DNA from 3 places in the Streptomyces shinuiensis genome. Region 1 is predicted to be linked to each of the others. Evidence: riboswitches for the same ligand, from Rfam matches in the RefSeq annotation. Region 1 holds a riboswitch; each other region holds the start of a gene.

Evidence for each region. Region 1 has a riboswitch for cobalamin ahead of ACGRHY_RS05490 (energy-coupling factor ABC transporter permease). Riboswitches for the same ligand answer to the same signal wherever they lie in the genome.
Region 2: linked by a shared signal. The riboswitch ahead of ACGRHY_RS21510 (cobalamin biosynthesis protein) and the one ahead of ACGRHY_RS05490 (energy-coupling factor ABC transporter permease) in region 1 are both predicted to bind cobalamin.
Region 3: linked by a shared signal. The riboswitch ahead of ACGRHY_RS08305 (ribonucleoside-diphosphate reductase subunit alpha) and the one ahead of ACGRHY_RS05490 (energy-coupling factor ABC transporter permease) in region 1 are both predicted to bind cobalamin.

What each region holds. Positions count from the first base shown of each region.
Region 1 is NZ_JBIHML010000001.1:1,239,929-1,243,190, forward strand. It holds gene rox (rifampin monooxygenase) at 1-1,044, shown strand, start outside; cobalamin riboswitch at 1,814-1,998, shown strand; gene ACGRHY_RS05490 (energy-coupling factor ABC transporter permease) at 2,029-2,739, shown strand; gene ACGRHY_RS05495 (energy-coupling factor ABC transporter substrate-binding protein) at 2,739-3,110, shown strand; gene cbiQ (cobalt ECF transporter T component CbiQ) at 3,116-3,262, shown strand, end outside.
Region 2 is NZ_JBIHML010000001.1:4,769,152-4,772,413, reverse strand. It holds gene ACGRHY_RS21520 (inorganic phosphate transporter) at 1-764, shown strand, start outside; gene ACGRHY_RS21515 (hypothetical protein) at 795-1,010, shown strand; cobalamin riboswitch at 1,301-1,426, shown strand; gene ACGRHY_RS21510 (cobalamin biosynthesis protein) at 1,564-2,595, shown strand; gene ACGRHY_RS21505 (cobyric acid synthase) at 2,592-3,262, shown strand, end outside.
Region 3 is NZ_JBIHML010000001.1:1,900,135-1,903,396, reverse strand. It holds gene ACGRHY_RS08305 (ribonucleoside-diphosphate reductase subunit alpha) at 1-1,385, opposite strand, end outside; cobalamin riboswitch at 1,506-1,686, opposite strand; gene ACGRHY_RS08300 (GNAT family N-acetyltransferase) at 1,743-2,255, opposite strand; partial or broken gene ACGRHY_RS08295 (DUF3311 domain-containing protein) at 2,365-2,526, opposite strand; gene ACGRHY_RS08290 (GntR family transcriptional regulator) at 2,636-3,262, opposite strand, start outside.

The sequences.
Region 1 (3,262 bases):
GAGCTGGCGGACGGTACGCGGCTGCGCTCGCGGTACGCCGTCGGCTGCGACGGCGGCCGCAGTACGGTGCGCAGGCTGCTCGGCGTCGGCTTCCCCGGCGAGCCCGCCGGGGTCGAGACGCTGCTGGGCGAGATGGAGGCGACCGAGGACCCGGCGGTGATCGCGTCCGTGGTGGCCGACGTGCGCGGGACCCAGCTGCGGTTCGGCGTCGGGCCCGTCGAGGAGGGCGTCTACCGGGTCGTCGTGCCGGCCGGGGGACTGGCCGAGGACCGCACCGTCCCGCCGACCCTGGAGGAGGTCAGGAGGCAGCTGCGGGCGGTCGCCGGCACCGACTTCGGTGTGCACTCGCCGCGCTGGCTCTCCCGTTTCGGCGACGCCACCCGGCAGGCCGAGCGCTACCGGGCCGGCCGGGTGCTGCTGGCCGGCGACGCCGCCCACATCCACCCGCCGGTCGGCGGGCAGGGCCTCAACCTCGGCATCCAGGACGCCTTCAACCTCGGCTGGAAACTGGCCGCCGAGGTCGCCGGCCGGGCGCCCGAGGGACTGCTGGACAGCTACCACACCGAGCGGCACCCGGTGGCCGCCGGCGTACTGGACAACACCCGCGCGCAGATGGCTCTGATGTCCACCGAGCCCGGCCCGCGGTCGGTGCGCCGGCTGGTGTCGGAGCTGATGGACTTCGAGGAGGTCAACCGGCATCTGACCGAGAAGATCACCGCGATCTCGGTCCGCTACGACTTCGGCGGGGGCCACGAACTGCTCGGCCGGCGGCTGCCGGACGTGAAGCTGGGGCGGGGCCGCCGCCTGTACGAGCTGATGCACGGCGGACGCGGGCTGCTGCTGGACGGGACCGGCCGGCTGTCGGTGTCGGGCTGGGCGGACCGCGTCGACCATGTCACCGACATCGGCGGGGATATCGGCGGGGGTCTGGACGTACCCGCGGTGCTGCTGCGACCGGACGGCCACGTGGCGTGGGTGGGCGAGGAGCAGTCCGGGCTGCTCGACCACCTGTCCAGGTGGTTCGGCCCCGCCACCACCGGCTGAGGCCGGGGCCAGGGTCGGGGCGGGAACCCGCCCCGACCGGAACCTCGGGCGTCGGCGTGCCGGGGTCGGCCCCTGTCCCCGGTCCGCGTCCCGGGCACCGCGCGCGGGGCGAGGAGGAACGACGGGGTCATCAGTGCGGCGGCCGCCACCGGCACCCGGCCGGCGCCCGCGACGCCCGCAACGCCGGTGACGCCGGTGACGCCGCCGCCGAGAGCGCCCGCCACCCCGGTGCCGAGGTAGAGGGCGCAGATGTTCAGGGCGAGGGCGGTCATCGCCGCACGGGGCCCGCCGCGCCCATGACGCTCCTCTGGACCGGCGGGCTCGGACCCCACGCGAACACCGCCCGGAAGGCGATGACCGCGCCCGGCGCGACCGGGTCGCCGACGCCACCGAACCCCAGGGCCGCGGCCAGCGCCGGCGCGGCGGTGTCCGCCGACGACCAGGCGGAGACTGCGCCGCGGGCCCAGCGCGTCGGCCGCGCGGCCGGCCAGTACGGCGCCGAGCAGGCCGGCGACGCCGACGGTCAGGAGCATCACCGACAGCAGCCCGACGGAAAACCCCGGCGACGCGGCGGATGCCTCCCCCGTCGGCGTCCCGCGCCGGCGGGACGCCGTGTCGATCGCGTCACAGCCGGCGGGGCGGCCGGACTCCTCAGCCCGGATTCCCGCTCCGAGAACGCCCGGTGTAACGGCCCACCACCGGCCGGCCGCACGCGGCGAGGGGGCCCGTACGCGGAAAAGGCCTGCTTGCCAACGCTTCCGCACGCGCACTACTGTCGCCACGCCTTGGTGAACGGGAAATCCGGTGCGATACCGGTGCGGCCCTCGCCACTGTGATCGGGAAGTCCGGCTCCAGCCCTCGCGGGCGGCCACTGGGTCCTTCGGGACCCGGGAAGGCGGAGCCCGGGCGGTGGTACCCGTCAGCCAGGAGACCGGCCAAGGCGCGTCAACCATCCACGAGGTGCTGGAGAGGGTCTGTCCGGTCATGCACATAGCCGAGGGCTTCCTGCCCCCCGCGCACGCGGTCGCCTGGAGCGTCGCGTCCGCACCTTTCATCTTCCACGGAGTCCGCTGTCTCACCCGTGAGGTCAGGGAGCATCCCGAGAGCACTCTGCTCCTGGGTGCCTCCGGGGCCTTCACGTTCGTCCTGTCGGCTCTGAAGCTTCCCTCGGTGACGGGGAGTTGCTCGCACCCCACCGGCACGGGGCTGGGCGCCATCCTGTTCCGGCCGCCGATGATGGCGGTGCTGGGCACCATCACACTCCTCTTCCAGGCACTGCTGCTCGCGCACGGCGGTCTGACCACGCTGGGCGCCAACGCCTTCTCGATGGCGATCGTCGGCCCCTGGACCGGATACGCCCTCTACCGGCTGCTGCGGCGGTACGGCGCGCCACTGATGGCGGCCGTCTTCCTCGGCGCCTTCGCCGCCGACCTGTCCACCTACTGCGTCACCAGCGCGCAGCTTGCGCTGGCGTTCCCCGACCCGGGCAGCGGATTCTGGGGCGCGCTCGGCAAGTTCGGCTCCATCTTCGCCCTCACCCAGATCCCCCTCGCGGTGAGCGAGGGGCTCCTGACGGTGTTCGTGATGCGGCTGCTGGTGCAGTCCAGCCGGGGCGAGCTGACCCGGCTGGGAGTGCTGGTGTCCGGCAGGCGGTCCGGGGCGGAGAAGGCAGCCGGCAGCGGGGCGGTGGCGTGATGAGGAGGAACACGAGGATCAACGCCCTGCTGCTGCTCGCCGTGGCCGCGCTCGCGGTCCTGCCCCCGGCACTCGGCCTCGGCGACCACAAGGAGGAGCCGTTCGCCGGTGCCGACGGCGAGGCGGAGACGACGATCACCGAGATCGAGCCGGACTACGAGCCGTGGTTCTCCCCGCTGTACGAGCCGCCGTCCGGTGAGGTCGAGTCGGCGCTGTTCGCCCTGCAGGCCGCGCTGGGCGCGGGCGTCCTCGCCTACTACTTCGGCCTGCGCCGCGGGCGCCGCCAGGGCGAGCGGCGGGCCGCGGCGCGGCCGGAGGAAGCCGGGAACGCCGCGGGGACCGCCGGGGACTCCGGGGCCCGGGGGGCCTGAGTCCCGTGCTGCCGATCGACGCGGCGGCGCACAGCAGCCGCTGGCGCCGCCGCCACCCCGTGGACAAGGCCGTGCTCGGGTTCGGCCTCACCGTGCTGGCGCTCTGCCTGCCGCCCTGGCCGGGTGCGGCCCTGGTGGCCCTCACCGCGCTC
Region 2 (3,262 bases), 3.5 Mb from region 1:
CCTACCGGATCAGCCGCAACACCGAGGAGGGGCAGGTCGCCAAGGGATACCGCGCCGGGCAGATCGCCTCGGCCGGCCTGGTCTCCCTGGCCCACGGCACCAACGACGCGCAGAAGACCATGGGTGTCATCACCCTCGCGCTGATCTCCGGCGGCGTGCTCGGCGCCGACGCCGACCCGCCGCTGTGGGTCATCGCCTCGGCCGGCATCGCCATCGCGCTCGGCACCTACCTGGGCGGCTGGCGGATCATCCGCACCATGGGCAAGGGCCTGACCGACATCCGCCCGGCGCAGGGCTTCGCCGCCCAGACCAGCTCGGCCGTCACCATCCTGGCCTCCTCCCACCTGGGCTTCGCGCTCTCCACCACGCAGGTCTGCTCCGGCTCGATCATGGGCTGCGGCCTGGGCCGCAAGGGCGGTGTGGTCCGCTGGAGCACCGCCGGTCGCATGATCGCCGCCTGGGGCCTGACCCTCCCGGCCGCCGGTCTGATCGCCGCGGGCTCCGCGCTGCTGGCCATCCAGGGCGACTGGGGCGTCACCGTGGTCGCGATCGCCTCCGTCGCCGCCATCGCCGCCATCTGGTTCGCCTCCCGCCGGGAGCCGGTCGACCACACCAACGTCAACGACGTCGAGCCGGCCGAGACGGAGGACGCGGGCGTGGTCACGGACGCGGTGCAGGCCGTCTCCCCACCGCCCACCGCCGCCATGGAGGAGGCCGGGAAGGCCTCCGACACCCCGGCGAAGACCACCGTCTCCGCTCCCTGAGCCCGAGCCCCGCGAAGAGGAAGAAGCACCATGGACATCGACTGGGCGGCCCTCGGCCAGGTCTTCGGCGTCAGTCTCGTGATGACGGTCGGCCTGGTGGGCCTGTTCACCCTCGGCATCGTCGGCCTGGGCACCAACGACAAGGCGCGGGGCGGCTCCTCCGCCCTGGCCCGCGTCGGCGCCTACGCCAGCTACGCCCTGTGCGCGGCCGCCGTGGCGTACGGCATCTACATCATCGCGGCCTGAGCGGGCCCGCTCAGGCCCGCACGGCCTCTCGGGCGCGGGTACACCTCCACGGGCGCCCGGCGGACACCGCCGGGCGCCTGCGCGTTCTCCCGGCCTCCCCGGACCTGCCCCGCCCTCAGGCGTCCTCCCCGCGTTCCCGGCCTGCCCGGGGCGCGAGCGCCCCGGCATGCCCCGGCGTGCCCCGGCGTGCGCCGTGTGCGCTTCCGCACAGTGCGCCGCCGCAGGTCACGGGTGAGTTGACGCGCCTTCCCGGCCGTGGTGGACTTCCCGTTGCCAAACGGCGGCAGGAGAGGAAGCCGGTGCGAATCCGGCGCGGTCCCGCCACTGTCACCGGGGAGCGCTCCCCCACCCAGCGCCACGGCCCGCACACCGGGCTGGAAGGCCGGGGGAAGCGCCGATCCGGGAGCCAGGAGACTCTCACCGCCGGTCACGTCGAGCCAGGGCGAGGACCCTGAGTGAGGACATACCGCCATGCCCGGCATCCTGCCCGCCGCACCACCTCCACCCCGCTGTGCCACCGGTTCCGCACGAGGTGTGACGGCCGGCTGACGCGATGCGTGCCGATCACGCCCTCCGCCCGGCCATCGCTCCAGCAGACACCGACCTCCCCCCGGCCCCCGGCCTCCCGGCCGCGGGCTACGCGTGCGGGGCGGCCCTGGGACATCTGCTCGACCTGATCGCCGGCGATCCGCGCCGCGCGCACCCCGTCGCCGCCTTCGGGCGCGCGGCCGCGGCCGCCGAGCGCCTGCTGTGGCGCGACCACCGCGGCGCGGGCGCGCTGTACACCGCCGTGTGCGCGGGCGGCGCCACGGCCGCCGCCGCGGCGCTGGACCGTGCCGTGCGCCGCTCCCCCGCCGCCCGTACCGCCGTCACGGCCGCCGCCGTCTGGGCGGTGGTCGGCGGCACGACGCTGGCGCGCGAGGCCCGCGCGATCGCCGCCGCGCTGGAGGCGGGCGACCTGGAGGCGGCCCGCGCCCGGCTGCCGCACCTGTGCGGACGCGACCCGCAGGCGCTGGACGCCGACGGCATCGCCCGGGCCGTGGTGGAGTCCGTCGCCGAGAACACCTCCGACGCCGTGGTGGGCGCGCTGGTGTGGGGCGCGGCCGCCGGTGTGCCGGGGCTGGTGGGCTTCCGCGCCGTCAACACCCTGGACGCGATGGTCGGCCACCGCTCGCCGCGTCATCTGCGCTTCGGCTGGGCCTCGGCGCGGCTGGACGACGCGGCGGGGTGGCCCGGCGCCCGGCTGACCGCGCTGCTGGCCGCGCTGGCCGGACCCGATCCGCGCGGCGCGCTGCGCACCTGGCGCGCGGACGCGCGCCGCCACCCCAGCCCCAACGCCGGTGTGGTCGAGGCGGCGTTCGCGGGTGCGCTGGGCGTACGGCTGGGCGGGACGCTGTCGTACGGCGGGCGCGTCGAGCACCGGCCGGTCCTGGGCACCGGCGGCCGCCCGGTGCTGGTGGAGGACATCGAGCGCGCGGTGCGGCTCTCACGCCGGGTGTGCGCGCTGGCGCTGGCGGTGTGCGGCGCCGCCGGGGCGCTGCGGGAGACCCGCGCCGTACGGCGCGCGCAAAGGGGAGCGCTGTGACGGGCGGCGGACTGCTGATCGCGGGAACGACCTCCGACGCGGGCAAGAGCGTGGTCACGGCGGGCGTCTGCCGCTGGCTGGCCCGCAGGGGCGTGAAGGTGGCGCCGTTCAAGGCGCAGAACATGTCCCTGAACTCCTTCGTGACGCGCGAGGGCGCCGAGATCGGCCGCGCCCAGGCCATGCAGGCCGCCGCGGCCGGTGTGGAGCCGAGCGCGCTGATGAACCCCGTGCTGCTCAAACCTGGCGGCGACCGCTCCAGTCAGGTGGTGCTGCTGGGAAGGCCGGTGGGCGAGATGAGCGCGCGCGGTTACTTCGGCGATCCCGGACTGCCGCCGTCGTCCGGCGGGACGCGGCGCGCGGGGCGGCGTGAGGAACTGCTGGAGACGGTCACCGGCTGCCTGGCCGAACTGCGCCGCACCCACGACGCGGTGATCTGCGAGGGCGCCGGCAGCCCGGCCGAGATCAACCTGCGGCGCACCGACATCGTCAACATGGGCCTGGCGCGTGCCGCCCGGCTTCCGGTCGTGGTGGTCGGCGACATCGACCGCGGCGGAGTCTTCGCCTCCCTCTTCGGCACCACCGCCCTGCTGGCGCCCGGGGACCAGGCACTGGTGGCGGGTTATCTGGTCAACAAGTTCCGCGGTGACGTCACACTCCTCGAACCCGG
Region 3 (3,262 bases), 660 kb from region 1:
ACCGAGCCCAGGTTGCACACGGCCGTCTCGCCGTCGTCGGTGACCTCCAGGATCTCGGTGCAGAGGTTGGAGGAGTGGACGACGCTGCCCGGCCCGGCGGTCTGGTTGGCCGTGCGGTTGGCGGCGTCCTTGAACGTCATCCAGCCGTTGCCGGTCTGGGCGAGGGTGCGCATCATCCGGGCGTAGAGGGTGCGCGCCGCAACCGTCCGCACCGCCAGCCCGGCCGCCTCCGCCCGGTGGTAGGCGGCGTCGAACTCCTCGCCCCACAGGTCCACCAGTTCGGGGACGTCGGAGGGGGAGAACAGCGACCAGTCGGCGTCCGCCTCGACCCGGCGCATGAACTCGTCGGGGATCCAGTGGGCGATGTTGAGGTTGTGGGTGCGGCGGGCGTCCTCGCCGGTGTTGTCGCGCAGTTCGAGGAACTCCTCGACGTCGGCGTGCCAGGTCTCCAGGTAGACGCAGGCCGCGCCCTTGCGCCGGCCGCCCTGGTTGACGGCCGCGACCGAGGCGTCCAGGGTCTTGAGGAACGGCACGATGCCCCCGGAGTGGCCGTTGGTGCCGCGGATCAGCGAACCACGCGAGCGGATCCGCGAGAAGGAAAGCCCGATACCGCCGGCGTGCTTGGACAGGCGCGCGACCTGTTGGTAGCGCTCGTAGAGCGAGTCCAGCTCGTCCCGGGGGGAGTCCAGCAGGTAGCAGGACGACATCTGGGGGTGCCGGGTGCCGGAGTTGAACAGGGTGGGGGAGGAGGGGAGGTAGGACAGCGTGCTGGTGAGCCGGTACAGCTCGGTCACCTCCTCCAGCGCCCGCTCGGAGGAGTCGGCGGTCAGCCCGCAGGCCACCCGCAGCAGGAAGTACTGCGGGGTCTCGATCACGGCGCGGGTCACCGGGTGGCGCAGCAGATAGCGGGAGTGGACCGTGCGCAGTCCGAAGTAGCCGAAACGGTCGTCGGCGCCGTCTTCGAGGGCGTCCTCGGCCAGTGTGTCGAGGCGTCCGGCGTGCTCGGCGACGAAGCCGGCCGTGCGGTCGGCGATCAGCCCCTGCCGGTGGCCGACCGCCACCGACGCCGAGAAGGACACCGCGCCCTGGCCGGCCGCCTCCCGGCGGATCGCCGGAGCGAGCAGCCGCGCCGCGAGCCGCGAGTACTCGGGCTCCTCGGCGATGAGGCCGGCCGCGGCCTCGGTGGCCAGGGAGCGCAACCGGGCCTCGTCCGCGCCGGGGTGGCGTCCGCGCAGCGCGGCGGCGGCGACCCGCCCGGGGTCGGTGGCGGGCAGATCTGCGGTGAGCCCGGCCAGGGTGCGCAGCAGCGCCGCGCCCGGGCGGTCGTCCTCCGGTGCACGGGCCGGTGCGGAGGCCGTGGCGGGCTCCGCTGATGAGATGGTCACTCGGTGCTCTCCCTCGTGGGCCGACGGTCCCGGGGGAGGAGAGCAGGCGCGTACGGGCACACCCGGCCGGAAGAGGGCGCACCGATCGCGTCCGCCGGCCCAACCCACGGGACCCGGACGTGTGACTGAACACCGTCGGCAGGTCCTCGGACTCGCGGCGGACGGCCCGGACCGTGCGAACGACACGGGGGCAGCCCGCCGCACACCGTTGCGGGACAGCTCCGGACTCACACCGGATTCCCCTGCGGCGACAGCGAGATGAGCATACATCTAGTGCCGCCCCGGCCAAGTACCCCTAGATGTTGTGTTGGAAGGCTTCTTGGGTGGAGTGCCGCACCACGGCCCGGCGCCCTGTGCTCACCTCAGGGCCAGGGCGAAAGTCAGCAGGGAGAGGCCCTCGGTGGGGTACCAGTCGCGGTCGGGGGTGCGGACGAACCCCAGCCGCCTGTAGAGGCGGTGGGCGGTGTGCATCAGGGGATGACTGGAGAGCACCAGCCGCTCCAGGTCCAGTGCGCGGGCCCGGTCCACGCACTCGCGCACCAGGGTCTCGCCCACGCCCCGGCCGCGCGCGCCGGGGCGTACCGCCAGCACCCGGAACTCCCCCTCGCCGGGGCGCGCGATCTGCGCGTACTCGCCGCCGTGCGCCGCGAAGGTGACGGTGCCCAGAACCTCCTCGGCCCCGCCGCCCACGGGGCCCGCGGCCACCAGCAGTTCGGCGTGCCCGGCCCGGTGCCGGGCGTCGCGCAGCACGGCGAGGTACGGGTCCTGGGCACCGAAGTCCAGCAGTCCGTCCCGGAGGTACGCCCCGGCCGTCAGCTCCCCGGCCGCCTCGAACTCGTGCGGGCGCGCGGCCCTGATGGTGATGTCCATGGCGGTCATCATGCGGTGTCCCGGCCGCTGTGGCGCAACGGCTTTCCGCCGGTGGGGCACGGGGCGCGGACGCGGGGCGGCGAGTCGGTGCAGCCCTCCCGCGCCGCACCAGTGCGTACGCGACGGTCATCAGCGCGGCGGGGAGAGGCGCCCAGAGCATCTGGTACCAGTAGAGGAAGGGGATTCCGGCGAGGGCCGGCTCGGTCCTGGTGTACGAACCGACCCACAGCACCGCGACGAAGGGCGCGAGCAGGCAGACGCCGATCGCCACACGCGCCGGCGTGACGAGCGGGAGGGGGCCGGGGCTCTTCGGTGGTACGGGCGTGGCCGCGGCTCCGTCCCTCCGGATCACCGTGGCCGCGGCGTGCGGTCCGCCCCGGTCACCGCCCCCGGCCGGGGCGCTGGAGGCGGGCGACGAACTTGTAGCGGTCGCCGCGGTAGACCGAGCGCACCCACTCCACCGGCTCGCCCTCGGTGTCGCGCGAGTGCCGGGAGAGCATCAGCATCGGCAGGCCGACGTCCGTGCCCAGCAGGCCCGCCTCGCGCGGGGTGGCCAGGGAAGTCTCGATGGTCTCCTCCGCCTCGGCGAGGTGGACGTCGTACACCTCGGCCAGGGCCGTGTAGAGGGAGGAGTACTTCACCAGACTGCGGCGCAGGGCCGGGAAGCGCTTCTGCGACAGGTGTGTGGTCTCGATGGCCATCGGTTCACCGCTGGCCAGCCGCAGCCGCTCGATGCGCAGGACGCGGCCCCCGGAGGGGATGTCCAGCAGCCCGGCGAGCCGGTCGTCGGCGGTGACGTAGCCGATGTCCAGCAACTGGGAGGCGGGCTCCAGGCCCTGGGCGCGCATGTCCTCGGTGTAGGAGGTGAGTTGGAGCGCCTGGGCGACCTTGGGCTTGGCCACGAAGGTGCCCTTGCCCTGGATGCGCTCCAGTCGGCCCTCGACGACCAGTTCCTGGAGCGCCTGGCGCACGGTGGTGCGGGAGGTGTCGAACTCGCCGGCGAGTGT